3 regions of the Microbacterium sp. nov. GSS16 genome follow, and region 1 is predicted to be linked to each of the others. Evidence: predicted binding sites of a transcription regulator. Region 1 holds the regulator's gene; each other region holds the start of a gene.
The links. The regulator LexA, encoded in region 1, represses DNA repair genes until DNA is damaged. The targets are predictions, from matches to a motif close to TCGAACANNTGTTCGA.
Positions count from the first base shown of each region.

Region 1 (9,607 bases):
CACGTTCGGCGCACTGACCGCATACATCCTGCTCAACGTCGCCGTCATCGTGCACTTCGGCGTTCGTGGTCGGAGCAGACGGTACTTCCTGCACTGGATCTCGCCCGTCGTCGGAACGGCCGTGCTCGCTTACGCGCTGGCGAACGCCAACCCGCATGCGCAGATCCTGGGCGCGGTGTGGCTGCTGATCGGTGCGGCGATCTCGGCGTACTGGTGGTGGCGACGACCTTCCCCGTCGGCTGCGGATCGTCAGGCGGCCACCGCAGCGAGGTGATCCTTCCCCGTCCGCCAGGAGCCGGGGAAGCATCAGGCTGACGGTCCGTGAAACCGGCGCAGCCCGGTCGGATCGTCAGCCGCCCGAGCGGGTGAGCTTCACGGTCAGCGAGTCGACGAGCACGGCCATCCGGTCATCGGCAGCCCAGCGCTGCGCGAGCCTGGCCAGCACGGCGTCCAGCGTGTCGCGCTCGAGACCGTCGACCAGCTCGAGCGTGACGATGAGCTCCGGTCCGCGCATCCGCGCATCCGGATCCCCTGCGGCGACCGACACGTCGATGACCGCCAGCTCGTGGGCGATGCTCTCGCGCAGGGCCGTGAACACCTCCGGAGAGAGGTGGCTCGGCTCCCAGCGCTGCTGCTGGGCGATCGCCCAGACGGCCGGGCGGCGGAAGACGAACTCGGTCTCGGATGCCGGATCGAGCACGATCAGGTCGGTCTGCTCGCTGGAGGCGGACAGCGCCACGCGGATCGCCTCGACGGGGATCGGGCGGGCCGAGGCATCCCACCGCCGCATCGCGTCGACGGAGGAGAAGACGGGCTGCACGCGACGGCCGTCGGGGGCGGCGACGGTGACGATCGACAGCTCCTGCGTCTTGTCGACCTTCAGCCCCGTCGGGCCGGTGCCCTCCTCGCCCCTCTCGGCGATGAGCGGCACGAGCACGCGGGCAGCCCGGAAGGCGTCGACGACCTCCGCCTGGGAACCCTCACCCGAGCGGAAGCGCAGCAGGGCCGTCAGCAGTGCGGGATCGGCGGAGCCGTCGTCGGCGGCGTGCGGGTTCGCCTCGAAGCTGCGCCCCTCCCAGGGGACGCCGGCGGAGTCGCCGCTGTTTGCGGCACCGTGCCCGTGGTCGCAGGCGTCGTCAGTCGCCGGCGACATCCAGCGCCTCGGCGAGGGTGAACTGCCCGGCGTAGAGCGCCTTGCCGACGATGGCGCCTTCGACGCCGAGCGGAACGAGCTCGCGCAGCGCGGCGATGTCGTCGAGCGTCGCGACGCCGCCGGACGCGATCACGGGCTTGGGGGTGCGAGAGGTGATCTCGCGCAGAAGCTCGAGGTTCGGTCCGCGCAGCGTGCCGTCCTTGGTGACGTCGGTGACGACATAGCGGCTGCAGCCCGCCTCTTCCAGGCGCTCGAGCACGTCCCAGATGTCGCCGCCCTCCTTCGTCCAGCCTCGGGCGGCGAGCGTGGTGCCGCGCACGTCGAGTCCGACCGCGATGGCGTCGCCGTAGCGGCTGATGACGTCGGCAGACCACTCCGGGTTCTCGAGCGCGGCGGTGCCGAGGTTGATGCGCGTCGCGCCGGCCTCGAGCGCGGCGTCGAGGCTCGCATCGTCGCGGATACCCCCGGAGAGCTCGATGCTCACACCGCGGTACTGCTTGATGACCTTGCGCAGGATCGCCGTGTTGCTGCCGCGCCCGAAGGCCGCGTCGAGGTCGACCAGGTGGATCCACTGGGCGCCTGCGTCGACGAATTCACCGGCCGCGTCGACGGGATCGCCGTAGTTCGTCTCGGTGCCGGCCTCGCCCTGCGTCAGGCGCACCGCCTTGCCGCCGGCGACATCGACCGCGGGCAGCAGGATCAGCGAGGGGGACTGTGCGAAGTCGTTCATGTCGTCCTTCGAAGGGGGTGGGTGCGGCCCGAGCGGGCACGAGAGATCAGAGTAGCCGGGCAGGGGGGCCGTCTCAAATGAGATGACGCTCGAGGCGGCAGGCGGCTGGGGTTCTCGCAGGCCCCGGCGGTACGATCGGATGCGCACGAGCGGGGGATGCTCGCCTGTGCGCTCATCACAAGAAGGGACGTGAGGCATGGCCGACGCGCACAACGGCAGCGGTGCAGGTCCGCTGCGCCGACGGACGAGCGCTGCACGCCGGTCATCGGCCGAGTCGGAGTCGCTGGTCTCGGAGGTGCCTCTGACCTCCTCCGACCGCCCCGTGGAGGCGCCGCGCTATCACCGTGGGACGAATGCCCGGCCCGCCGCCTCGCCGATCACCCCGGCGCCGGCTGCCGCTACCGCGCCGACCGCTCCGGCAGCTCCGGCAGCTCCGGCTGCCGCTGCCGCGCCGACCGCTCCGGCTGCCGCGCCTACAGCTCGGGCCGCCGCGCCTGTCGCTTCGGCTGCCGCGCCCGCCGCGCGCTCGATCCCCCCTGCACCGGCATCTGCGCCTGGGGCGCCGGCCGCGTCGGAATCCGCCCCGGTGTCCATCGCGCCATCCGCGCCCGCGACGTCCACTCGGCCGGCCGCGCCGGCGTCACGACGCGAACAGCGTGAGCGGCCGTCGTTCCTGCAGCACGAGCCCCGGGAGGAGCCGGCACGGACCGGCGCGCGCGGGATGCTGAACCGCATCGGGTTCTCGCTCGCCCCGGGCGCCGCCGAGCGGGCCGTGCGCGACAACGAGCTGCTCGTCAGCCAGCACTGGCCGGGCCCGCGCACCATCGCCGTCGTGAACGGCAAGGGCGGGGCGGGCAAGACCCCGACCACCGTCCTGCTCTCCGCTGTCTTCGCCCGCTTCGGCGGCGCGGGTGTGCTCGCGTGGGACAACAACCAGACCCGCGGGACGCTGGGCTGGCGCACCGATATGGGCCCGCACGACAGGACCCTGTTCGAGCTGCTCCCCGAGGCAGACCGGCTGCTGGGCGCGGGAGCGCAGTCGGCCGACCTCGCCCATTTCGTGCACCACCAGGCGCGGGAGAAGTACGACGTGCTGCGCTCGAAGCCGATGCGACTCGCGCAGGAGAACCGGCTGCGCTCTGCAGACATCGACGCGATCCATGCCGTGGCGGCGAAGTACTACCGTCTGATCCTCATCGACTCCGGAAACGACGAGTCCGATCCCATGTGGCTGCGCATGATCGACCACGCCGATCAGATCGTCGTGGCGACCACGACGCGCGACGACCACGCGGAGGCCGGCGCGCTGCTGCTCGAGGCGCTCGAGGACCGCGACGAGCGATCGGCGCGGCTCGCGCGACGTTCGGTGGTCGTCGTCACCCAGGCCGACCCCAAGGCGACTCCCGCCGATGTCGCGCAGGTGGTCGACGGATACCGCGATCTGGCGCGAGAGGTGGTCGCCATCCCGTTCGATCACGAGATGGTCGACGGCCACCTGCGACTCGGCGCTCTCGCGCCCACGACGCAGACCGCCTGGCTGGCCGCGGGAGCCGCCGTCGCACGCGGTCTCTGACTCCGACGACCCGCTCTGGCGCGGTTCTCGGCCCTCAGCCGGCCGGGAACCGCGTTCAGCGTGCCCGTGCGGCGTTCAGAGCGAGCCGATCCAGTTGCGCAGCAGCCGGATGCCCGCATCGCCCGACTTCTCGGGGTGGAACTGCGTCGCTGCGAGCGGTCCGTTCTCGACTGCCGCGATGAAGCGCTCACCGTGCGTCGCCCACGTCACCGCCGGCTGCGGGAACGGCGGGATGACATCGAGATCCCACGTCGTGGCGGCGTACGAGTGCACGAAATAGAAGCGCTCGTTCTCGATGCCGCGGAACAGCACGTTGCCCTCACCGGGTTCCACCGTGTTCCAGCCCATGTGGGGCAGCACCGGGGCATCCAGCTCGGTGACGGTGCCCGGCCACTCCCCCAACCCGTCGGCGGGCTGACCCCGCTCGACGCCTCGCGCGAACATCACCTGCATGCCGACGCAGATGCCGAGCACCGGGCGCCCGCCGGCGAGGCGACGATCGATGATCTCGTCACCGCCGTGCGCGAGCAGCGCATCGCGGACAGCGGCGAACGCCCCCACCCCGGGGACGAGCAGACCGTCGGCCTCGAGTGCGCGACTGCGGTCGCGGGTGAGCTCGACCTCGGCTCCCGCCGCGGCCAGAGCCTTCACCGCCGAGTGCACGTTGCCCGACTCGTAGTCGAAGACGACGACGCGTCGCGCGGTCACAGCGCACCCTTCGTGGACGGGATGCCCTCGACCAGCGGGTCGAGCGCCTTGGCCTGACGGAACGCGCGGGCGAACGCCTTGAACTCCGCCTCTGCGATGTGGTGCGGGTCGCGCCCGCCGATGACGCGCACGTGCACGGTCAGTCCGGCGTTGAAGGTGATGGCCTCGAACACGTGGCGCACCAGCGAGCCGGTGAAGTGGCCGCCGATGAGGTGAAACTCGAATCCCGCCGGCTCGCCGTCGTGCACGAGGAACGGGCGACCCGAGATGTCGACGACGGCCTGGGCGAGCGCTTCGTCGAGGGGGACGAGGGCATCGCCGTAGCGGGAGATGCCCGCCTTGTCGCCGAGCGCCTCGCGGATCGCCTGGCCGAGCACGATCGAGATATCCTCGACCGTGTGGTGCGCGTCGATGTGGGTGTCGCCCGTCGCGCGCACGGTGAGGTCGGTGAGGGAGTGCTTCGCGAACGCGGTGAGCATGTGGTCGAAGAACGGCACGGTGGTGTCGATCTCGCTGCGGCCGGTGCCGTCGAGATCGACGACGACCTCGACGGTCGACTCGGACGTGCTGCGGGTTCGGCGGGCGGTGCGGTCGGTCATGACGACGATCCAATCGACGCGAGGGCTTCCAGGAATGCAGTGGTCTCGGCTTCGGTGCCCGCCGAGACGCGCAGGTGATGCGGGATGCCGACGTCGCGAATCAGCACCCCGCGCTCGTACAGCGCGCGCCAGGTCGCCTTCGGGTCGTCGACCCCGCCGAACAGCACGAAGTTCGACCAGGAGACGTGCGGCGTGTAGCCCAGCGCCTCCAGGGTGGCGGAGATCCGCTCGCGCTGCTCGACGATCTCGTCGACCATGCGCAGCATGGTCGACGCGTTGCGCAGTGCCGCGACGGCGGCAGCCTGCGTGAGGGCGCTGAGGTGGTAGGGCAGACGCACCAGACGCAGCGCGTCGATGAATGCAGGGTCGGCGGCGAGATAGCCGACCCTCGCACCGGCGAACGCGAAGGCTTTGCTCATCGTGCGCGATACCGCGAGCCGAGGACGCCCGTCGAGCAGCGTGAGCGCGGACGGCGCGTCGTGCGGGGCGAACTCCTGGTAGGCCTCATCGACGATGACGACCCCGCGTGCCGCCTCGTACACCGCCTCGATGACCTCCAGCCCGAGCGGCGTTCCCGTGGGGTTGTTCGGGGTGCAGAGGATGACGACGTCGGGGTCGACGTCGGCGACCTGCCGTGCGGCGTCATCCGGGTCGATGGTGAAGTCGTCGTGCCGCGTGCCGGCGATCCAGCGCGCACCGGTGCCCTGCGTGATCAGCGGGTACATCGAGTAGGTGGGCGCGAATCCGAACGCCGTCCGGCCTGGGCCGCCGAACGCCTGCATGATGTGCTGCAGCACCTCGTTCGAGCCGTTGCCCGCCCAGATCTGCTCTGCGGCGAGCCCGTGGCCGAGGTACTCCGCGAACGCCTCGCGCAGCGAGGTGAACTCACGGTCGGGGTAGCGGTTGACGTCTCGCAGTGCAAGCGCGATGTCGTCGAGGATGTCGCTGGCGATCTCGTCGGGAACCGGATGCGTGTTCTCGTTGACGTTCAGAGCGACAGGAAGCGGCACCTGCGGGGCACCGTACGGCGTGAGCCCGCGCAGGTCGGCGCGGAGGGGCAGCTCATCGAGGGATGTCACATGCTCCATCGTAGGCCGCGCACGAAGGACGCCGCCGCGGATGACGGTGCACCTTTGCCCGTCCGCCCATGCCGAGTGGCCTCGGGCGGAGTGCGCCCTCAGTCGGCGCGATCAGTCGGCGTACTCGGTCGGGATCGCGATCGACGCGCCGACCTGGATCATGCCCGAGCTCAGGTTGTTGAGACGCCTGATGTCGTCGATGACCTCGCGGGGGTCGGAGGCGGGGGCGGCCTCAGCCGCGATCGACCACAGCGTGTCGCCGGGCAGCACCGTCACGGTCTCGAAGGCGACGGGGTCGCTCTCACCGGAGGCGAGGGCCGAGCCGCCCGCCAGCAGCGAGACGGTGATGCCGGCGATGACGGGCGCTGCGGCGAGGGTGGCGAGCAGACGGCGACCGCGCGCGGTGAGACGCAGCCGGGTCGGGACAGAACGCCGCGCAGCGGCCGCGACCGGGACGGTCAGGGGGGCCTGGATGCTGATCGTGCTCACGTGATGCTCCTCTTCACTCTCCCCGCTGTCAGGCGGAGGTGATGCAGCTTTCGCATCCGGCATCCGGCCGGGGATGCCGGATGCGAAGCTACGTTCCGAATCTATCTTCGATATCGAACATCTGTCAAGGATTCTTCGAATCGAAGGCCGCTGGTTGCGCGACACGCTCGAACAGATCTTCCGTTTCGCGAGAGAACTCGGATACGGTTTCGATGAAGTCAGCCCACCATGGGCCACCGACATTCGAATCGGATCCCCGCGACGACGCGGATCCGCACCGTGTGAGGGCATGAAGGAGCACCCATGAGCGACACCCCTGAGACCGCAGCCGAGGCTCCCCGCACGCGTCGGCGCAAGAGCCTCAGCCCGAAGCAGATGGCCATCCTCGAGGTGATCCAGAGCTCGATCGCGCGCCACGGCTACCCGCCGAGCATGCGCGAGATCGGCGACGCCGTCGGTCTCAAGTCGCTCTCCAGCGTGACGCACCAGCTCGGGCAGCTCGAGCTCAGCGGCTACCTGCGCCGTGATCCCGGCAAGACCCGCGCCATGGAGGTTCTGATCGATCTCCCCGGCAGCGGTGCCGAGAACCCGGCCGACACCGCCCCCGCGGTGGGCGACGCGGCACTCGTGCCGCTCGTCGGGCAGATCGCCGCCGGAGTGCCGATCACCGCCGACCAGCAGGTGGAGGAGATCTTCCCGCTTCCCAGGCAGCTGGTCGGCAAGGGCGACCTGTTCATGCTCAAGGTCAACGGCGAGTCGATGATCGACGCGGCGATCTGCGACGGGGACTGGGTCGTCGTGCGCACGCAGAACAACGCCGAGAACGGCGAGATCGTCGCGGCCATGATCGACGGTGAGGCGACGGTGAAGACGTTCCGCCGCCGCGATGGTCACACCTGGCTCCTCCCCCGCAACTCGGCGTTCGAACCCATCCTCGGCGACGAGGCCGTCGTGCTCGGCAAGGTCGTCGCGGTGCTTCGCGCGGTCTGATCGCGCACACGACGAAGAGGCGCCCCTTCCCGATCGGAAGGGGCGCCTCTTCGTCGTGAACGCGTCTCAGACGGCGGCCGAAACGTCCTCCCGGACGCGTCGGGTGGCCTCGACGATGTTGCGCAGCGACTGCACGGTCTCCTCGTACGCGCGGGTCTTCAGACCGCAGTCGGGGTTGACCCACAGCTGCCGCAGCGGCAGCTCGTCGACGGCGCGACGCAGCAGCGCCTCGATCTCCTCGACGCTGGGCACGCGCGGCGAGTGGATGTCGTAGACCCCAGGGCCCACCCCATGGTCGAATCCGAAGCGGGCGATGTCGGCGACGACCTCCATGCGGCTGCGGGCCGCCTCGATCGAGGTCACGTCGGCATCGAGCGCGCGAATCGCGTCGATCACGACGCCGAACTCCGAGTAGCAGAGGTGGGTGTGGATCTGCGTGCCCGCTGCGGCGCCGCCGGTCGCCAGCCGGAACGAGCGCACCGACCAGTCGAGGTAGTCCGCCTGCTCCGCCGCCTTCAGCGGAAGCAGCTCGCGCAGCGCCGGCTCGTCGACCTGGATGATGGCGATCCCAGCGGCCTCGAGATCGGTGATCTCGTCACGCAGTGCGAGCGCGACCTGGTTGGCGGTCTGGCCGAGCGGCTGGTCGTCGCGCACGAACGACCACGCGAGGATCGTGACCGGGCCGGTCAGCATGCCCTTGACCGGCTTGACGCTCAGCGACTGCGCGTACGACGCCCACGACACCGTGATCGGCGCGGGGCGCGACACATCGCCCCACAGGATCGAGGGCCTGGTGGCGCGCGAACCGTACGACTGCACCCAGCCGTGCTGGGTGACGGCGAATCCGTCGAGGTGCTCTGCGAAGTACTGCACCATGTCGTTGCGCTCGGGCTCGCCGTGCACGAGCACGTCGAGGCCGAGCTCCTCCTGCAGGGCGACGACCTGGTCGATCTCGCGGCGCAGGAAGTCGTCGTAGTCGTCGGCGGGCAGTTCGCCGCGCAGGAACTGGGCGCGGGCCCGACGGATGTCGCCGGTCTGCGGGAACGAGCCGATCGTCGTCAGCGGAAGGGCGGGCAGGTTCAGCGCCTGCTGCGCGCTCTCGCGCTCGGCGTACGACACGCGTGAGTACTCCGCCTCGGCGACCTCGCGGGCGCGCACGGCACCGTCGCGCACGCCGGGGGCGTCGTGCCGGTCGGCCAGGGCGGCGGATGCCGCGTCGAGAGCGTCGGCGATCGCATCCCGGCCCTGGCCAAGACCCTGCGCGAGGGTGACGACCTGGCCGACCTTCTGGTCGGCGAAGGCGAGCCACGAGACCAGACGGGCGTCCAGGGCCGTCTCGTCGTCGACGTCGTGGGGGACGTGCAGCAGCGAGGTCGAGGTGGATGCCGACAGCGCAGCCGCTCCGAGGTCGCGCAGCGCCTCGAGCTTCGCGAACGCGGCATCGAGGTCGCCGCGCCAGATGTTGTGCCCGTCGATCACTCCGCCGACGAGCGTCTTGCCCTCGAGCGCGGGGAGCGCTGCCGGCACCTCGCCACGCACAAGGTCGATGCCGATCGCCTCGACAGGTGCGGCGGCCAGCACGTCGAGTGTCGCGCCGAGCGCCGCGTACGGGGCGGCGACAAAGATCTGCGGGCGCTCGCTCGCACCGCCCAGAACCGCGAGCGCGCGGGCTGCCGCGTCAGCGAGGGTCGCGGTGTCGACCGGCAGCGATTCGCTGACCAGCGCCGGCTCGTCGAGCTGCACCCACTGGGCGCCGGCGGCCTTGAGCTTCGCCAGAAGCTCGGTGTAAACCGGCAGCACGTCGGCGAGTCGGCTGAGCGGCTCGAAGCCCTCCGGCGCGTCGTCCGACGCCTTCGCCAGCGCGAGGAGCGTGACCGGACCGACGATCACCGGGCGGGTGACGTATCCGGCGGCGGCGGCTTCGGCGACCTGCTGGACGAGGTGCTCGCTGGCGAGCGAGAAGGTCGTCTCGGGGCCGATCTCGGGGACGAGGTAGTGGTAGTTCGAGTCGAACCACTTGGTCATCTCGAGCGGTGCTCGCTCGCCCTCGCCGCGTGCGACGGTGAAGTAGGCGGAGAGTCCGATCGTGCCGTCCTCGTCGCGGAGGTCGTCGAAGCGCGTGGGGATGGCGCCGACCGTGACGGCGGTATCGAGCACCTGGTCGTATAACGAGAACGACTCGGGGATCGACGAGTCATCGCGGCCGAGGCCCAGCTCCGCGAGGCGGGCACGCGTCGTCGCGCGCAGCTCGGCGGCGGTGCGCTCGAGTTCCGCCTGATCGGAGCG
Region 1 is NZ_CP116338.1:1,819,370-1,828,976, reverse strand. It holds gene PGB26_RS08705 (APC family permease) at 1-274, shown strand, start outside; gene PGB26_RS08700 (SseB family protein) at 350-1,153, opposite strand; gene priA (bifunctional 1-(5-phosphoribosyl)-5-((5-phosphoribosylamino)methylideneamino)imidazole-4-carboxamide isomerase/phosphoribosylanthranilate isomerase PriA) at 1,137-1,883, opposite strand; gene PGB26_RS08690 (hypothetical protein) at 2,223-2,477, opposite strand; gene PGB26_RS08685 (MinD/ParA family ATP-binding protein) at 2,605-3,456, shown strand; gene hisH (imidazole glycerol phosphate synthase subunit HisH) at 3,532-4,164, opposite strand; gene hisB (imidazoleglycerol-phosphate dehydratase HisB) at 4,161-4,763, opposite strand; gene PGB26_RS08670 (histidinol-phosphate transaminase) at 4,760-5,851, opposite strand; gene PGB26_RS08665 (LysM peptidoglycan-binding domain-containing protein) at 5,954-6,331, opposite strand; gene lexA (transcriptional repressor LexA) at 6,635-7,321, shown strand; gene metE (5-methyltetrahydropteroyltriglutamate--homocysteine S-methyltransferase) at 7,388-9,607, opposite strand, start outside.

Region 2 (9,607 bases), 700 kb from region 1:
ACACCGCGCTCGTGCACGCGCATGCGCACATGCCCGATCCCGTCTCGTACCAGGGGCTCCCCCGGCACCACGAACTCGACGTTCGCGCCGTCGACCGGCGCGGGGTCGAGAATCGGTGTCGGGTTCAGGTCGACCCCGGCGAGCTCGTCGTCGGATGCCAGGGCGACCACGACGTGCGGATTGCCCACGTCGATGCCGAGGCCAGGGCGCGGGACCGAAAGTCCCGCCGCCCGCGCGAGCGGCTCGCCGCCGACGAGCTTCCACAGGCCGAGATCGACCTGGTAGCCGTTCTGGGAGCGCAGCACATCGCGCACCCCGGCCCTCGTGCCGATGGGCAGCGTCGAGCCGCTGTCGATCGTGGCGAGGCCAGCGCGAAGCAGGTAGTGCGCGAAGACGCGGATGCCGTTGCCGCACATCTCGGCGATCGACCCGTCTGCGTTCCGATAGTCCATGAACCACTCCGCATCCGGCTCCTCGGCCAGAGCCGCCGCGCATTCGGGAATCGACGCGGATCGCACCACGCGCAGCACGCCGTCGGCGCCGACGCCGAAGTTGCGGTCGCACAGGGCCTGCACCTGAGTGGCCGTGAGATCGAGAGCGCCGTCGGCGTCTTCGATGATCACGAAGTCGTTGCCCGTGCCGTGCCCTTTGGTGAATGCGACCATGCGAACAGTCTAGAGAGCGTCGGAACCCCCGACCCGGTACCTGCCGCACATGAAGCTGCGGTTGCGCGCCACATCGATCAGCTCGAGGTCCACTCGCCGTGGCAGGAGCGGCGCCCCGGATCCGAGCATGACCGGCGCGTACTGCACCCAGACTTCGTCGAGCAGCCCGGCGTCGGCGAACTGGCCGGCCAGGTCTCCCCCGCCGACGATCCAGAGGTCCTTCCCCTCGGCCGCCGCCGTCATCTCGGCATGCACCTGACGCACGTCCTCATGTGTGAAGCGCACGTCGCCCCGTGCCGGAGCGGGGATGTCGCGGTGGGTGAACACCCAGGTCGGCTGCGCGTAGTCCCATCGTCCCTCCTCGTGCCGCATGACCCACTCGAACGTGGACGATCCCATGGCGAGAGCCCCGATCACGGCGATGAACCCGGGATAGGCCATCGGACCGTTCTCGTCGATGTCCTGGCTGAGCAGCCAATCCAGCGAGTGCTCGGGCGTGGCGATGAACCCGTCGAGTGACGAGGCGGTGTAGTAGTGCGTGGCCATGCGCCCATCGTGCCTGCAGCCGCCGACGCCCGCCAGAGTCAGTCGATGAGCGAGTCGACGTCGACGGGGTGCTCGGCCCATTCGATGTCGGGGTAGCGCTTGAACCACGACACCTGTCGCCGCGCGTAGCGGCGAGTGAGCGCCTGCGTCTCGGCGATCGCCTCATGCTGGGTCAGCTCGCCGCCCAGCTGCGCGAGCGCCTGCGCGTATCCGATCGCGCGTGACGCGGTGACGCCCCTCTCGATGCCGTCGGCGCGCAGGCGGTCGACCTCTTCGAGCATCCCGTCCTGCCACATCCGCTCCACGCGCCGGTCGAGGCGCTCGACGAGCTGCTCTCGCGGCGTGTGGAGGCCGATGATCCGTGTCGCGGGATGCCACAGCTCGGGCTTCTCGGGCAGAGCCGCCCCGTGCGTCGCGCCGCCCTGCTCGATGACCTCGAGCGCGCGGACGATACGGCGTCCGTTCTTCGGATCGATCCGGGCGGCGGTCTCGGGATCGCGCGCGCGCAGCTGCTCGAACACCGCTCCGGCACCGTGCGCGTCGAGCTCAGCCTCGAGACGGGCTCTGACGGCGGCATCCCTCGGGGGGAAGCGGAAGTCGAAGATCACGCTCGAGACGTACAGTCCGGAGCCGCCGACGAGGATCGCATCGCCGCCGTGGGCGTGGATGGCTGCGATCGACTCTCGGGCGCGTGGCTGATACCAGGCGACCGCCGCCTCGTCGGCGACCTCGCGGACGTCGAACAGGTGGTGCGGGATGCCCCGCCGCTCGGCGACGGCGAGCTTAGCCGTGCCGATGTCCATGCCCCGATACAGCTGCATGGCATCGGCGTTGACGATCTCGGCCGGATTGCCGCGTGCGCGCAGCCGCTCGGCGAGGTCGAGAGCGAGCTCGCTCTTGCCGGTGCCCGTGGCGCCGACCACCGCCCAGAGCCGCGGGTGGCCTGGTCGCGCCGAGTGCGGGGTCAAGACCCCGCGGGGCGCAGGGTGGGCAGGCCCAGCGAGACGGCGCGCGGCGCACCCGACTCGCCAGCCGTGGCGGGAACCCCGCACGACGCGGCCTGCGCGCGGTCCCATGCGTCGCCGCCTCGGGTGCGGCGGATGCGCAGCGGCGCACCGGTCGGATCGTCGGCGAGGAGATGGAACGGCGCGCCGTGCGTGATCTTGACGGTGACGACGTCGCCGGGGCGCGGCAGCTCGGACCCCGACGTCACCTCGAAGTGCACCAGACGGTTGTCCTCTGCGCGACCGGTGAGGCGGTGCGTGGAGGCGTCCTTCTTGCCCTCGCCGACCGAGACCAGCACCTCGACTTCACGGCCGACCTGCTTCTGGTTCTCTTCCAGCGAGATCCGCTCCTGCAGCGCGATGAGGCGCTCGTAGCGCCGCTGCACCACATCCTTGGGCACCTGGTTCGGCATGGTCGCGGCGGGCGTGCCCTCGCGGATGGAGTACTGGAACGTGAAGGCGCCTGAGAAGCGGGACTGCTCGACGACGCGCATGGTGTCTTCGAAGTCCTCATCGGTCTCGCCGGGGAAGCCGACGATGATGTCGGTGGTGATGGCGGCGTGCGGGATGCGCTCGCGCACCTTCTCGATGATGCCGAGGTAGCGCGAGCTGCGGTACGAGCGGCGCATCGCCTTGAGGACGCTGTCGCTGCCGGACTGCAACGGCATGTGCAGCTGCGGCATGACGCTGGGGGTCTCGGCCATTGCGTCGATGACGTCGTCGGTGAAGGCTGCGGGGTGCGGGCTGGTGAACCGGATGCGCTCGAGCCCCTCGATCTCGCCCGCCGCACGCAGCAGCTTGCTGAACGCCTGGCGGTCGCCGAATTCGACGCCGTAGGAGTTGACGTTCTGCCCGAGCAGAGTGACCTCGATGGCCCCGTCTTCGACGAGCAGGCGGATCTCATTCAGGATGTCGCCGGGCCGGCGGTCCTTCTCCTTCCCGCGCAGGCTCGGCACGATGCAGAACGTACAGGTGTTGTTGCATCCGACCGAGATCGACACCCAGCCGCTGTGCGCGGAGTCGCGCTTGGTGGGCAGGGTCGAGGGGAAGACCTCGAGCGACTCGAGGATCTCGAGCTCCGCCTCGCCGTTGTGGCGGGCGCGCTCGAGCAGCCCCGGCAGGGAGCCCATGTTGTGCGTGCCGAAGACGACGTCTACCCAGGGCGCCTTGTCGAGCACGGCCTGCTGATCCATCTGCGCGAGGCACCCGCCGACGGCGATCTGCATGCCCTCGTGCTTGTCCTTCCGGGACTTCAGATGCCCGAGGGTGCCGTAGAGCTTGCCGGCGGCGTTGTCGCGGACGGCGCACGTGTTGATGATGACGATGTCGGCCTCGTCGCCGGCATCAGCCCGCACGTACCCTGCGCTCTCGAGCGAGCCGGAGAGACGCTCGGAGTCGTGCACGTTCATCTGGCAGCCGAAGGTGCGCAGCTCGTAGGAGCGACGGCGCCCATCGGCGGCGATCGCCGCGTCGGAGAGCGCGATGATCGTCGGTTCGGAGGAGAGAGAAGACATGGTGCGTCCATTCTACGAGCCGCCCGGCCTGGTGGCTGAGCGGCCCGTAGAGCGGATGCTCAGTCGGAGTCGACGAACCGGACGCCCGAGGGCCGCATGCCGGGGCGGGTCGCCGCACGACGCACGCCGACCTCGCTCAGAGCTGTGCGAGCGGCGTCCATCGCGACCGATCCGCCGTAGCCGCGACGGGCGAGCTGCCCGTGAAGCCGGCGCAGGGCGGTGTCGTACTCGAGGCGGCTCATGCCGGATGCCTTGCTGCGGGCGAACTCCAGTGCACGCTCGGCATCGTCGTCGGGCAGCTCTGCGAGTGCGTCGTCGACGATGTCGCGCGGGATGCCGCGCTGCGCGAGCGATCGAGCCAGGGCGATGCGGCCCTGTCCCTTTCGCTCGGAGCCCGAGGTCACCAGCAGCGACGCCAGCGTGTGATCGTCGAGATAGCTGCGGCGGAGGAACTCATCGATCACGTCTTCGATCGCGTCGCGATCGAGGCCGTTCTCGCGCAGAACCGATCGCGCTTCCGAGACCGACAGCTGCTTGGCGCGGAGCTTGCGCACCAGGGTCTCCTCGGCGCGCTGACGGATCTCGTCGGCGTCGGGTTCGACCGGCGCTGGCTCGTCATGGGCGTCGCCCGGATCGTCGAATCGCACGCCGGCCGGCGCGGGCGCGGCCCTCACGGAGTCCGTGGCAGGGCCGACGCCACGCGCGCCACCGAAGAGCGGGATCACCGGCGCGAGCTTGTCAGCGGATGACATGACTCACCACGGTTGTTGAGCGACGTCGAAACACGTCAGCGGATGACATCAGGCCGGACGACGCTCGGCGAGCTCGTCGACGGTGGCCTCGGCCTTGACGCCGACGCCCAGCTTCTGCTTGATCTGCGTCTCGATCGCCATGGCGATGTCGTCGTTCTTGATCAGGAAGTTGCGGGCGTTCTCCTTGCCCTGCCCGAGCTGATCGCCGTCGTAGGTGTACCAGGAGCCCGACTTCTTGACGATGCCGTGCTCGACGCCGAAGTCGATGAGGCTGCCCTCGCGCGAGATGCCTACGCCGTAGAGGATGTCGAATTCGGCCTGCTTGAAGGGCGGGGCCATCTTGTTCTTGACGACCTTGACGCGGGTGCGGTTTCCGACCGCTTCGGTGCCGTCCTTCAGCGTCTCGATTCGACGGATGTCGAGGCGGACCGAGGCGTAGAACTTCAGCGCCTTACCACCGGCCGTCGTCTCCGGAGAACCGAAGAACACACCGATCTTCTCGCGCAGCTGGTTGATGAAGATGGCGGTGGTCTTCGTCTGGTTCAGCCCACCGGTCAGCTTTCGCAGTGCCTGCGACATGAGTCGGGCCTGCAGACCCACGTGCGAGTCGCCCATCTCGCCCTTGATCTCCGCCTCGGGAACGAGGGCGGCGACGGAGTCGATGACGACGAGGTCGATCGCGCCCGAGCGGATCAGCATGTCGGCGATCTCGAGCGCCTGCTCACCCGTGTCGGGCTGCGAGACGAGCAGCTGATCGATGTCGACGCCGAGCTTGCGCGCGTACTCGGGGTCGAGCGCGTGCTCGGCGTCGATGAACGCGGCGATGCCGCCCGCGCGTTGCGCGTTGGCGATCGCGTGCAGCGTGAGCGTGGTCTTACCAGACGACTCGGGACCGTAGATCTCGATGATGCGTCCGCGCGGCAGACCTCCGATGCCCAGGGCGACGTCGAGGGCGATCGACCCGGTCTGGATGACCTCGACGGGAGCGCGCTCGTCGCTGCCCAGTCGCATGATCGAACCCTTGCCGAACTGACGCTCGATGTGCGCGAGCGCGGAGTCCAGGGCCTTCTCGCGGTCGTCGGTTGATGGCATGACGTGCTCCTCTGTATCTCGAAGTTCTGCCGCCTGTAGGCTGTCGCGGCCGTTCCGGATGGAGTGACTCTGCGACAAGGCGTATGGCTCAGTGCCACATCCCTCACCGTACGAGCAGCCACCGACATTGGATCGGCGACAGCGTCTGATGTGGAGAAGATGACCTCAAGACCACTTGTGCAGAACACTACGCGGACATCGAACACATCTTCGACGACACGCCGAAAGCGAACCGCGGAGTTTCGTTCAGCGCTCGCGGGGATCCAGGCGCCCGACGCCGTAGCGACGCGTCGCGGGAACGTCGGTCTCGTCGCACAGCGCGAGCCAGATGTCGCGCGGGGGAACACCGGCATCCAGCGCCTCGCGCGCCGTCCTGCCGAGCGACCCGAGGATCAGGTCGTGCACAAGAGAGTCCGCGCGGCCGCCGAACTCATCGGCGACCGCGCGGAGGAACTCGCTTCGTCTCATGGGAGTCGCTGCAGCGTCAGTGCAGCGACAGCTCGGGCTCGACCTCGGCGACGAGGTCGTCTGGCACCACATCCGGGAACGGGCTGAGGCCCTCGAGCACGGAGATGCGGTCACCCACTTCGCGCATGATCGTCGAGATCGGCACATCGAGCGCTTCGGCGACCGATGCGAGGATCTCGCTCGACGCCTCCTTCTGACCGCGCTCGACCTCGCTCAGGTAGCCGAGGGCCACTGAGGCCTTGCTCGCGACCTGTCGCAGGGTGCGCCCCTTCTGCAGGCGGAAGTCCCGCAGCACATCGCCGATTTCCTGTCTGACGAGGATCATCGGAACCTCCTCTCCTTCGCGCCACCCGGAACCTGCTCCGAGGGGATCGCCAGTCTAACCCGACCGGGTGTCGTTGAATCTACTGTTTCTCGCTGTGTTTGAGTTGTGAGTGAACGACTTGTCACACAGGGAGGAACGCCGGCGCGCGAGGCGCTATTCCCGCACGGCGTCCAGCGCCGCCGCGATGGCCGCCGCGGTCGCCTGGGCGCGGATCTCGGCGCGCGTCCCCATGAACAGATGCGGGATGCTCCATGCGCCCGTCGGGGTGACGACGCCGATGTGCACGGTGCCCACCGGCTGGCCGTCGGGCGAGTCGGGCCCGGCGATGCCCGTGGTCGCGATGCCGACGTCCGCGGGGCGCGCATCGACGGCCATAGCCCGCCGCACGCCCTCGGCCATCTGCACGGCGACGTCCGGATGCACCGCACCATGCTCGACGAGCAGACCGGCGTCCACGCCGAGCAGGGTGTGTTTGACCGGCGTGGCATAGGCGACCACGCCGCCCAGCAGCGTCGCGGACGCACCGGGGACCGACACGATCTCGGAGGCGACTGCTCCGCCGGTGAGCGACTCGGCCACGCCCAGCGTCCAGCCGCGCTCGCGCAGAGCGGCGACCAGCAGCTCGGCGTCGGTCATCCGGCCCTCCGACGACCGCGCACCTGTGCCACGACGTAGTCGATGCCGCTCGCGACGGTGAGCACGAGCGCCAGGATCATCAGCACCTGCGTGACCACGACCCAGGCCGTCTGACCGACCAGGCCGTGCAGCGGCAGCAGCGCCCAGCTCAGGGCGATGCCCTGGACGACGGTCTTGATCTTTCCCATCCAGGCCGCGGCGACCACGTGCTCGTGCACGAGAGTGAAGCGGTGGATGGTGATCGCCCACTCCCTGATCAGGATCACGACGATGATCCACCAGGGAACCTCGCCGAGGATCGCCAGCCCGAGGAAGCCCGCACCTGTCAGCAGCTTGTCTGCGATCGGGTCCCACAGCTTGCCGAAGTCGCTGACGATGTCGTACCTGCGGGCGAGGTAGCCGTCGACCCAGTCGGTCGATATGGCCAGCACGAACAGCACGGCGGCCACCCAGCGCATGACGATGTCGTCGGCGCCGAATGTGCCTGCAATGAGCAGGAGCACGAAGAAGACGACCGCGAGAGGGATGCGCGCGACCGTGATCGCGTTGGGGAGCTGCCGGGGAATCGCCATCAGTCGCGCCCCGTCAGGCCCCAGGCGTCCTCGTCGCCGTCGTCATCACTCTCCACCACCGGCAGCCCTTCGAACTGCCGGGCCACCGGGTCGTGGCCGTACTGGTCGGCGGAGGCGGACGCGCTCGCGGCCGGCGCGGCCGGCGCGGCCGGTGCCGGCGCGTCCTCGCCGCGCAGCTTCGCGAGCACACCGGGAAGCTGCTCGGATGTCACCAGCACATCGCGGGCCTTGGATCCCTCGGATGGGCCGACGATCTCGCGCGACTCGAGCAGATCCATGAGACGACCGGCCTTCGCGAAGCCGACGCGCAGCTTGCGCTGCAGCATCGAGGTCGAGCCGAACTGCGACGACACGATCAGCTCGGCGGCGGCGAGCAGCAGCTCGAGGTCGTCGCCGATGTCCTCGTCGACCTCCTTCTTGCGCGCCTCGGCAGACTCCTGCACGTCGGGCCGGTACTCCGGGCGCGCCTGCTGAGTGACGTGCTTGACGACCGCCGAGATCTCGGCCTCGTCGACCCAGGCGCCCTGCAGACGGAACGGCTTCGACGAGCCCATCGGCGAGAAGAGCGCGTCTCCCTGGCCGATGAGCTTGTCAGCACCCGGTGCGTCGAGGATGACCCGGCTGTCGGTCACGCTCGTCACGGCGAACGCGAGTCTGGAGGGCACGTTCGCCTTGATCAGGCCCGTGACCACGTCGACGCTGGGGCGCTGCGTGGCGAGCACGAGGTGGATGCCAGACGCGCGGGCCAGCTGCGTGATGCGCACGATCGAGTCCTCGACGTCACGCGGGGCGACCATCATCAGATCGGCCAGCTCGTCGACCACGACCAGCAGGTACGGATAGGGCTTGAGCACGCGCTCGCTGCCCGGCGGAACCTGCACCTCGCCGGCGCGGACGGCCTTGTTGAAGTCGTCGATGTGGCGGTACCCGAACGACGCCAGATCGTCGTAGCGCATGTCCATCTCCTTCACGACCCACTGCAGCGCTTCCGCCGCCTTCTTGGGGTTCGTGATGATGGGCGTGATCAGGTGCGGCACACCGGCGTAGCTGGTCAGCTCCACCCGCTTGGGGTCGATCAGCACCATGCGCACATCGGCGGGGCGGGCTCGCATGAGCAGGCTCGTGATCATCGAGTTCACGAAGCTGGACTTTCCCGACCCCGTCGAACCGGCCACGAGCAGGTGCGGCATCTTGGCCAGGTTCGCCACGACGATGTTGCCGCCCACGTCCTTGCCGACGCCGATGGTCAGCGGATGCGTGCTCTTCTGCGCGGCGCTCGAACGCAGCACGTCGCCGAGCGCGACGGTCTCCTTGTCGACGTTGGGGATCTCGATGCCGATGGCGCTCTTGCCGGGGATGGGCGACAGGATGCGCACGTCGTTCGATGCGACCGCGTAGGCGAAGTTGTTGCTCAGCTGAAGGATCTTCTCGACCTTGACGCCGTGACCGACCTCGACCTCGTACTGCGTGACCGTCGGTCCGCGTGAGAAGCCGGTGACCTTGGCGTCGACCTTGAACTGCTCGAGCACGCTGGTGATCTGCTCGATCGTGCGGTCGGTGGCGTCCGAGCGCACCACCGGCGGCGGTCCCGACTTAAGCACCGCCGTCGAGGGCAGCACGTACGGAGCCGCTGGCGCCTGCAGCCCCTTCTCCCCCGGTCCGTCGGTCCCGAAGCCGTCGAGCCCTGGCAGCTCACCGGTGGATCCGGAGTCGTCGAGCAGCGCGGTCGTGTTCTGCTCACCGAGCATCCCGGTGAGGGCGCTGACGTCGGAGAGCACCTCGGTCGCTGCATCCGCCCCGCCGTGCGCGGGCTCGTCGTCGACGATGACCGCCTGGTCGTACGCGGTCTTCTGGGCGGGCTCGTCGAAGAGAGCCGTGATGGCCTGGGAGTCGACGTCGTCGTCCGGCGTCTCCTCCCGCCCGCTCTTGTTGCGGCGCCACCACGGCAGCGCGTCGTCGTTCTCCGCGTCGTCAGCGGCGCCCGCCTCCTCGGCGGTCTGGCGCAGGGGGCGCTCGGCGCCGAACATCCACGC
Region 2 is NZ_CP116338.1:2,514,798-2,524,404, forward strand. It holds gene dapF (diaminopimelate epimerase) at 1-665, opposite strand, end outside; gene PGB26_RS11990 (dihydrofolate reductase family protein) at 675-1,211, opposite strand; gene miaA (tRNA (adenosine(37)-N6)-dimethylallyltransferase MiaA) at 1,250-2,134, opposite strand; gene miaB (tRNA (N6-isopentenyl adenosine(37)-C2)-methylthiotransferase MiaB) at 2,176-3,729, opposite strand; gene PGB26_RS12005 (regulatory protein RecX) at 3,789-4,481, opposite strand; gene recA (recombinase RecA) at 4,530-5,573, opposite strand; gene PGB26_RS12015 (DUF3046 domain-containing protein) at 5,820-6,041, opposite strand; gene PGB26_RS12020 (helix-turn-helix domain-containing protein) at 6,058-6,366, opposite strand; gene PGB26_RS12025 (CinA family protein) at 6,520-7,002, opposite strand; gene pgsA (CDP-diacylglycerol--glycerol-3-phosphate 3-phosphatidyltransferase) at 6,999-7,574, opposite strand; gene PGB26_RS12035 (DNA translocase FtsK) at 7,574-9,607, opposite strand, start outside.
Region 2: a site for LexA is predicted at 5,772-5,787, ahead of recA (recombinase RecA). Genes of this name have one in related genera too.

Region 3 (9,607 bases), 760 kb from region 1:
TCCCGGCTTCGCCGATACATCATCACCGACCTGCTCGACGATCTGCGTGATGCGACGGATCCCCTCGAGAAGCAGGTGATCTCCGGTCTGCTGTTCGAGCGGACGGCAGAGCTCATGCTGCTGCTGACGGGAAAGTGGATCGGAACGGGCAAATGGCTTCCCCGGCGCCTGCGCGAGTGGGACGCGACGCGCGCACAAGCGCTCGCCGAACCCTTGGTGTCCGGGGATCATGCCGCGTTGGCCGAGCAGGTTCACGCGGAACTCGATCGTGCCGGCGGACGCGTGCAGGCGGGCTTCCGACGATGAGACGGATGTTCAGTGTCTCCGAGGTTCGCGCGACCCATTCACTGGCCTGTCTCGTCCCGCGTGAAGACGGGTGATCAGGCCGGCGTGACCGTCGTCGTCATGACGAGCAGCTGCGGGTCACTCAGATCCAGGGCGACTCTGATGGAGGAGAATTCGGCCAGCGACCGCACGTGCGTGCCACCGCAAAGGAATCCGACCTCGCCCTCGGGCAGCGTGCAGCGCCAGGTGCGACGGTCGATGATGCTCGGCCCGTCGACATCGATGCGACTCCGACCCGCCGAGGCGATCCAGCCGGCGAGCGTCTCGTTGATCTGCGTCTCACGCTCGGCGAGCGTGGCGGCGAAGCCCTCCGAGTCGAACCCGGCCTTGCGCAGGCTCTTGCCCAGACGGTACTCGTCGACGCTGCCGTCGGCGTGGATGCGGCTGGACTGATTCGCCTTCCCCTCGAAGTCGGGATTGCCGAGGGGATCGGTGCCGATCTCCTTGCGCCACAGGTCGGCCAGCGCCGCGTCGAGCGCGAGAGATGCCAGATGGCACGCGGTGTGGCCTCGGCTCAGCGACGCCCGGCGATCGGCATCCACTGTCAGTGTGACGGAGGCGCCGACGGCGATATCTGCCGGGATCGCTCCCTCGGTCCGGTGGCCGACCATCCACGTCCAGCCTTCCCCACCGCGCTTGACGGGGATGTCGGCTCCGATGGCCAAGGCACCTTCATCACTGATGGCAGCCATGACGGCCTCGGTCACACGCACCTGCACGTCACCGGCGGTGATGAACCCGGCGTCGCCGGGCTGGTCGGGCCAGGTGTGGTCGACAGGATGGAACGGGGTGGCGTCCACCACCACGATCGCGGCGGTCTGATCGACGAGAAGCACCTCGCCCTCGCCGGTCAGTGCGCCATCGGGGAACGAGACGAGCGTCGACTGCATGGCTTCCTCTCGCCGGCTCAGCCGGTGATGACCTGGGCGGTGCCGAGCGGTGCGTCGGAGCCCATCTCGGCTGCGATGCGGTTGGCCTCTTCGATGAGCGTGGCGACGATATCGGCCTCGGGGACGGTCTTGATGACCTCGCCCTTGACGAAGATCTGGCCCTTGCCGTTGCCCGATGCGACGCCGAGGTCAGCCTCACGCGCCTCGCCGGGGCCGTTCACGACACAGCCCATCACGGCGACACGCAGCGGGACCGTCATGTCCTTGAGCCCCTCGGTGACGTCTTCGGCGAGCGAGTACACGTCGACCTGCGCACGACCGCACGACGGGCACGACACGATCTCGAGCTTGCGCTCGCGCAGGTTCAGCGACTGCAGGATCTGATGCCCGACCTTCACCTCTTCTGCGGGCGGCGCCGACAGCGAGACGCGGATCGTGTCGCCGATTCCCTCGCCCAGCAGGATGCCGAATGCGGTGGCGCTCTTGATCGTGCCCTGGAACGCCGGGCCCGCTTCGGTCACGCCGAGGTGCAGCGGCCAGTCGCCGCGTTCGGCAAGCTGGCGGTACGCCTTCACCATGACGACGGGGTCGTTGTGCTTGACCGAGATCTTGAAATCGTGGAAGTCGTGCTCCTCGAAGAGCGAGGCCTCCCACACCGCGCTCTCGACCAGAGCCTCCGGCGTTGCCTTGCCGTACTTCTCGAGCAGTCGGCGGTCGAGAGACCCGGCGTTCACGCCGATGCGCAGCGAGACGTCGGCCGCCTGCGCGGCCTTGGCGATCGCGCCGACCTGGTCGTCGAACTTGCGGATGTTGCCGGGGTTCACGCGCACCGCCGCGCACCCGGCGTCGATCGCCTGGAACACGTACTTCGGCTGGAAGTGGATGTCGGCGATCACCGGGATCTGGCTCTTCTTCGCGATGATGTGAAGCACATCGGCGTCGTCCTGCGACGGCACGGCGACGCGAACGATCTCGCAGCCGGATGCCGTGAGCTCGGCGATCTGCTGCAGCGTGCCGTTGATGTCGGTGGTCTTGGTCGTCGTCATCGACTGCACGCTGACCGGGGCATCTCCGCCGACGAGCACCTTGCCGACCCGGATCTGACGGGACTTGCGACGCGGGGCGAGGACTTCGGGGACGCGCGGCATCCCAAGATTCACTGCAGGCACGCGTCCAGGCTACCGCCGCCCGATCGACGTCGGCTGGAAGCGGGCCTCTTCGTGTCCGTCACGACATCCACGAGAGTATGGACTCTATCGAATCTTTGTTCTATACTGGTGGCATGCTCATCGATGAGGAGTCCGGGCCGATGCCGCAGTCGGCGGGTGATGTGCTGGGGGTGCTTCTCGATGACGTGACCTGTTCGGAGGTGGACGCGAATCGGTATGCGGCGCGTCAGGCGCAGCGGGTGGTGGAGGCGGTGGATTTCGCGCGTCGGCATCCGGAGGTCTACACGATCGACGCGGATGTGCAGATGGCGGAGCGGGCTGTTGTTCTGGAGCTGTCGCTGCGGTTGCGGATCTCGCAGGAGCGGGTGCGGGAGCTGTGTTCTGTCGCGGAGACCGCGACGCGGGATCTGCCGCTGCTGTGGCAGCGCGCCCGTGACGGGTTCGCGTCGATGCACAACGTCGGCGTGATCGTCACCGCCGCCGGCGCGCTCGCCTCCCCGGTGGGTGCGCCGCGGGAGGTCGAGGATGCCGAGGCCGCCGCGCTCGCGACGCTTGACCGAGCGGCGCACGAGTGGGTGCTGACCTGCTCATCGGCGGTGCTGCGGCAGCGGGCGAAGAGGCTCGTCGACCGGATCACCGGCGACAGCGCCGCGCGTCGGCACACCCGTGCGATGGCCGACCGGCATGTCGGCCGCTCCCCCGCCGGCGACGGGATGTCCTGGATCACCGCGCTCGTGCCCACTCACGAAGCCGTCGCGGTGATGCGGCGCCTGACCGCCACGGCCAAGCACACCCAGAAAGACAGGCGCGACGGGCGCACGCGGGATCAGATCCGTGCCGACCTGTTCAGCGCCTGGCTGCGCGGCATCGGCACCGCCACGGCGGTGGAGACGAAGATCTTCGTCACCGTGCCCGTCCAACTCCTCGCCGGCGAACCCGTCGCCGTCGAGTCCGCCTCGATCGTCGGCGGTGACAGCATCGACCCACTCACGGCGAAGCAGCTCTTCCTCGATGCCCGCGGCTTCCGCCGGGTGATCACCGACCCCGTCAAGGGCGTGGTCGTCGACATGGACCGCCGCACCTACCGCCCCACCCGAGCACAACGCGACTGGCTCACCCTGCACCACGGCACCTGCTCCCGCGACGGATGCACCCGCCTCGCCCTCGACGCCGACCTCGACCACGACCGCCCCTGGGCCGAAGGCGGGACCACAGATCTGACGCAACTGCGACCACTCTGCCCGCGCGACCACACCATCCGACATCGCACCCGCGTCCGCTATCGCACCCGACCCGACCGCACCGTCCAGATCGTCTCCCCCACCGGATACACCAGCACCGCACCACCACCCTTCTGAACCGTTGGAAGCGGGCACCGTGTCCGTCATACGCCCGATCGCGCCCCGCGCGATGTGCTAATTTCACGGTATGTCCGCGACCCGCACCTGGTGGCCCGCCTTCTAGGCGGTGATTCGCGTACCCACGAGATCAGACCGCCTTCCGGGGCGGTCTTTTTCTTGTCCGCACCGGATCCCCGACCGAGGAGACACCGATGACCGCAGTTCCGCTCGCCCGACTGGCTGAGCTCACGGCCGATCACGACGCATCGTTCGTGCTGATCGCGCGTGAGGGCGGCATCGACCTGCTCACGGGCGATATCGCCGATGTGGATCATCTCGCCGACATCCCGCTCGACGGCCCAGATGGACCTCGCGAGGTGTTCGCCCTGGTTCCGTACCGCCAGGTGCGCGAGCGCGGGTTCGACGCGCAGGACGACGGCACGCCCCTGCGCTGCCTGCTCGTCGACGAGCACATGCAGATCGACAGGGCCGAGCTGATCGCCGCCCTCCCGCAGAGCCCGATCGCGCTCAGCGATGGAGGCTTCGACATCTCCGATGACGACTACGCCGACATCGTCGAGCGCGTCATCGCCGATGAGATCGGCAGGGGCGAAGGGGCGAACTTCGTCATCCGTCGCGACTACCGCGCGAGGTTCGACGCCGACGACCGCACGGCCGCCCTCACCTGGTTCCGCGCCCTGCTAGAGCACGAGCGCGGGGCGTACTGGACGTTCGCGGTCATCACCCCGGGCCACATCGCCGTCGGCGCCAGTCCCGAGGCGCACGTCGTCGCACGCGACGGCGTCGTGACCATGAATCCCATCTCGGGCACCTTCCGCCACCCGGCGGGCGGATCGACTCGCGAATCGCTGACCGAGTTCCTCTCCTCGACCAAAGAGACCGAAGAGCTGTTCATGGTCGTCGATGAAGAGCTCAAGATGATGAGCCAGGTCTGCTCGGACGGCGGGCGGATCACCGGCCCGCACCTCAAGGAGATGTCGCGACTCACGCACACCGAGTACATGCTGCGCGGCCGCAGTCGCCTCGATCCGCGTGACATCCTGCGCGAGACGATGTTCGCCCCCACCGTGACCGGATCGCCGATGCAGAACGCGTGCGCGGTCATCCGCAGACACGAACGGTCTCCGCGAGGCTACTACTCGGGCGTCGCCGCGCTCTTCACCCCCAACGGCGAGGGCGGACACGATCTGGACGCCCCGATCCTCATCCGCACGGTGTATCTCTCCGACAGGCAGCTGCGAGTGCCGGTCGGTGCCACGCTGGTGCGCCACTCCGACCCGCTCGGCGAGGTCAGCGAGACGCACGGCAAGGCGGCCGGCGTGCTCGGCGCAATCGGCGCGATCGAGCGTGACCGTGCTGCCGAGGCGCGGGATGACGACGCACCGAGCGAGACGCGGCTGGCCGACGACCCCGAGGTCGCCGCTCTGCTGGCGTCCCGAAACACTCGCCTCGCCGACTTCTGGATGCAGCCGCAGAATGCCCACCCCGGTGGCCGCTTCGCCGGTCGGAGTGCGCTGGTCGTCGACGCCGAAGACCGCTTCACCACCATGCTCGCCCACCAGCTGCGCCACCTGGGACTCGACGTCGAGATCGCCGCGTGGGACGTCGTGACCGACAGCGCGATCGATGCCGCAGACCTCGTCGTCGCAGGCCCAGGGCCGGGCGATCCCCGCGACGCCGCCTCGCCGCGCATAGCGCGCATGCAGCAGGTCGTCGCGCGCCGTCGCGACGCAGGGGCACCGCTTCTCGCCGTGTGCCTGAGCCATCAGATCCTCGCTGACCGGCTCGGCATCGACCTGGTGCCGCTCGATGCACCGCATCAGGGCGTGCAGAAGACCGTTCCGGTCTTCGGGCAGGACGCCTCGGTCGGCTTCTACAACACCTTCACCGCCCGGGTCGCACCCGGCACCACTTCGGTGGCGGATGCCGAAGTGTCGGCTGATGCCTCCAGTGGCGACGTCTACGCGCTGCGTGGCGAGCGCTTCGCGTCCGTGCAGGGGCACCTCGAGTCGATACTGTCGCGCGACGGACTCGAGACGCTCGAACGGCTCGCCGCCCACGCCCTCGCCTGACTCGCGAGGCTCTGCCCGACAGACTCATGACGGCAGAGCTTGCTGAGAGGGTCAGATGCAGGCAGAGCCTGCTGAGAGGGTCAGCCGCGGAGACTCTGCTGACAGACTCAGCCCAGCAGGCTCATCGGCTTCACGAGGTCTGCCACGATCAGCAGCGCGCCCATGCCGATCAGCAGCACCGCCACGACCACGGTCACCGGAACGAGCCGGGTCGCGTCGACGGGCTTCGGAGCCGCGCGCCCGGTGATCTTCGCCCACGCGCGTCTGACGCCCTCCCAGAGAGCGACGACGACGTGCCCGCCATCGAGCGGCAGCAGCGGAATGAGGTTGAACACGAACAGCGCGATGTTCAGCGCCGCGAGCAGGTTCATCAGCACGACAAGGCGGTTCAGCACCGGGGCATCCGTGGCGGCCACTTCGCCGGCCAGACGACCGACGCCGACCACGCTGAGCGGACCGTTCGGGTCGCGCTCGGCCCCCGTCACGAGAGAGGCGCCGACGTTCCACAGCTTCGCGGGCAGGTTGACCACGAGAGAGGCGACGGCCCCGGTCTGCTGCAGCGCGAGCTCAGGACCGGTGGCGATCGGCTGCGGCACGTACTCGCTCTGCGCGAAGATGCCCGCGTACCCGACCGTGCGCGTGACCGGCTCGCCCTGCTCGTCGAGAACCGCGCGGCCCTCGGCATCCACCTCACCGCGCTCCGCGGCCACCGGTGTCAGCGTCAGATCCACCCGCTGACCGTCGCGTTCGACGACGAGATCCAGCGGCTCGCCCGGCGAGCGCTGGATGATCGCGGAGGCCTCTGCGAAGGTGTCGACCCGCTCGCCTTCGACGCTGACGAGCACATCGCCCGCCTGGACACCCGCCTGCGCCGCGGGTGCGGCAGGGTCATCCCTCTCGCAGCTCTGCTGCGTCGTGCCGGCGGGAAGAACGCATTCGGTCACCGACGCGACGGTCGTGCTGGCCTGCTGGATGCCGATCCCGGATGCCATGATCGTGAAGATGGCGATCGCGAGCACGAAGTTCATCGCCGGCCCGCCGAGCATGATGATCACGCGCTTCCAGACCGGCAGGCGGTAGAAGACGCGATCCTCGTCGCCGTCTGCGATCGTCTCGTCGTTGGCGGTGCGCGCATCCTGCACGAGGGAGGCGAACAGACCGCGAGCGGGGGTGCTCTTCGCCGACGGCGGGTACATCCCCGACATCGATATGAAGCCGCCGAGCGGCAGCGCCTTGAACCCGTACTCCGTCTCGCCGATCCGCTTCGACCACAGCCGCGGACCGAAGCCGATCATGTACTGACCGACGCGTACGCCGAACAGCTTCGCGGGCAGCAGGTGCCCGACCTCGTGCAGGCCGATCGACAGGCCGAGGCCGATCAGCATGAACACGACGCCGCCCAGGTACAGCAGGATCTCCACCCGACCACGCTAGTGGCAGGTCTGAGGAATCCCCTGGATCCCCCGAACGCCGGGGGCGACCGGGCCGCGTGAGATCATGGACGGGATATGACCACGACATCACTGCCCCCTGTGCTTCGTCCGGCCGACCCACCCCGTCGTGCGCTGACGGAGCTGGCCGACCGCTTCGCCCGAGACGTCCGGGGTGACATCGACGGCGTTCAGCTGAGCGGCATCACCCTCGCCACCGCCGACCTGCGCGCGGGTGAGGCCTTCGTCGCCATCCAGGGCGTCAATCGCCATGGTGCCGAGTTCGCGCAGATCGCGGCAGAGCAGGGCGCGGTCGCGGTGATCACCGACGAGGCAGGCGCGCAGATCGCCGCCCCGGCCGGCCTGCCGGTCGTCGTCGTCGACGACCCGCGCGGGGTACTGGGTGCGCTGAGCGCCTGGGTGTACGGCACCGGGGCGGGCGACCCGCTGCCGCTGCTGTTCGGCACGACCGGCACCAACGGCAAGACGAGCGTGTCGCACCTGCTGCAAGGGCTGCTGGATCAGATCGGTGTCGTGTCGGGTCTGTCGTCCACGGCGGAGCGTCACATCGCGGGCGAGGTCATCGTGTCGCGTCTGACGACGCCCGAGGCATCCGAGATGCACGCCCTGCTCGCCCTCATGCGCGAGCGCGAGGTCGAAGCCGTCGCCGTCGAGGTCAGCGCGCAGGCCCTGTCGCGCCACCGCGTCGACGGGATCATGTTCGACGTCGCCGGATTCACCAACCTCTCGCACGACCATCTCGACGACTACGCCGACATGGAGGAGTACTTCGAAGCGAAGCTGCCGCTGTTCACTCCGGAGCGCTCGCGTCGCGCGGTGGTGAGCGTGGACTCCGCTCCCGGAGCCGTCGTCGTCGAGCGCGCCACCGTCCCCGTCGTCACCGTCGGCACGCCGGCGATCGCGGCCGATCCCGATGCCGCCTCACGCGCAGACTGGGTCGTCTCGATCGACGACGAACGCCCCAGCGGCACCGCGTTCACGCTCACCGGTCCTGCCGGGCGCACGCTGTCGACCGTCGTGCCGGTGATCGGACCGCACATGGCGGCCAACGCCGGACTCGCGATCGTCATGCTGCTGGAGGGCGGGTACGACTGGGAGCGCATCACCGACGCGCTCGAGCGCGACGGGCACATCGTCGCACACCTGCCCGGGCGCACCCAGTTCATCTCGGGCGAGACCGGCCCGGCCGTATACGTCGACTTCGGGCACTCCCCCGACGCATTCGAGAAGACGCTCGCCGCCGTGCGCCGAGTCACCCCGGGCAAGGTGCTCATGCTGTTCGGCGCCGACGGCGACCGCGACGCCACCAAGCGCTTCGACATGGCCCGCACCGCGGTCGAGGGCAGCGACATCCTCGTGGTCACCGATCACCACCCCCGCTTCGAGGATGCCGCGTCGATCCGCGCCACCCTCGTCGAGGGCGCGCGTCGCGCACGACCGGATGCCGAGATCCACGAGGTGTCTCCTCCGGAGGACGCGATCGTGACCGCCGTCGGGCTGGTCGGCGAAGGGGATGCCATCCTCTGGGCCGGGCCGGGGCACCAGGACTACCGCGACATCCGCGGAGTCCGCACGCCGTACTCGGCCCGCGAGCTGGCCCGCCGGGCGCTCATCGCCGCCGGCTGGCCGACGCCCGAATCGCACTGGCCCGTCCCCTACGCCGACTGAGCTCCCCTGCGCCGACTGAGCGTCGGGCATCGGGGCATCTGCGCTGGCTCCGGCCGATCAGGACGCGGCGATCAGGGCATCCGCTTCTGCTCGTGCCCAGGCCTCGGCCTCGGCGAGCGCCTCGATGGTCAGCTCGTCCGGCGCATCGTGGGCATCCACGACCCGGCGCACGGTGTCGACGATGCCGAGGAACGTCAGCCGCCCCTCGTGGAAGGCGTGCACAGCCTGCTCGTTGGCGGCGTTGTAGACCGCCGGGAACGTGCTGCCGGCGCGACCGACCGCCTTCGCGAGGGTGACGGCGGGGAACGCCTCGTCATCGAGGGGCTCGAACGTCCATGACGTCGCGGTCCGCCAATCCAGCGGTCGGCCGACGCCGCCGACACGGTGCGGCCAGTCCAGGCCGAGCGAGATCGGCAGGCGCATGTCGGGCGGAGAGGCCTGTGCGATGGTGGAGCCGTCGACGAACTCGACCATCGAGTGCACGATCGACTGCGGATGCACGACCACCTCGATGTCGTCGTAGGGCACGTCGAACAGCAGATGCGCCTCGATGACCTCGAGCCCTTTGTTGACGAGCGTGGCCGAGTTGGTGGTCACCATCCGCCCCATGTCCCAGGTCGGATGCGCGAGCGCCTGCGCGGGCGTCACGTC
Region 3 is NZ_CP116338.1:2,578,076-2,587,682, forward strand. It holds gene PGB26_RS12300 (hypothetical protein) at 1-306, shown strand, start outside; gene PGB26_RS12305 (hypothetical protein) at 381-1,235, opposite strand; gene ispG (flavodoxin-dependent (E)-4-hydroxy-3-methylbut-2-enyl-diphosphate synthase) at 1,253-2,383, opposite strand; gene PGB26_RS12315 (HNH endonuclease signature motif containing protein) at 2,518-3,762, shown strand; gene PGB26_RS12320 (anthranilate synthase family protein) at 3,957-5,837, shown strand; gene PGB26_RS12325 (M50 family metallopeptidase) at 5,945-7,258, opposite strand; gene PGB26_RS12330 (Mur ligase family protein) at 7,346-8,956, shown strand; gene dxr (1-deoxy-D-xylulose-5-phosphate reductoisomerase) at 9,014-9,607, opposite strand, start outside.
Region 3: a site for LexA is predicted at 2,492-2,507, ahead of PGB26_RS12315 (HNH endonuclease signature motif containing protein). Genes of this name have one in related genera too.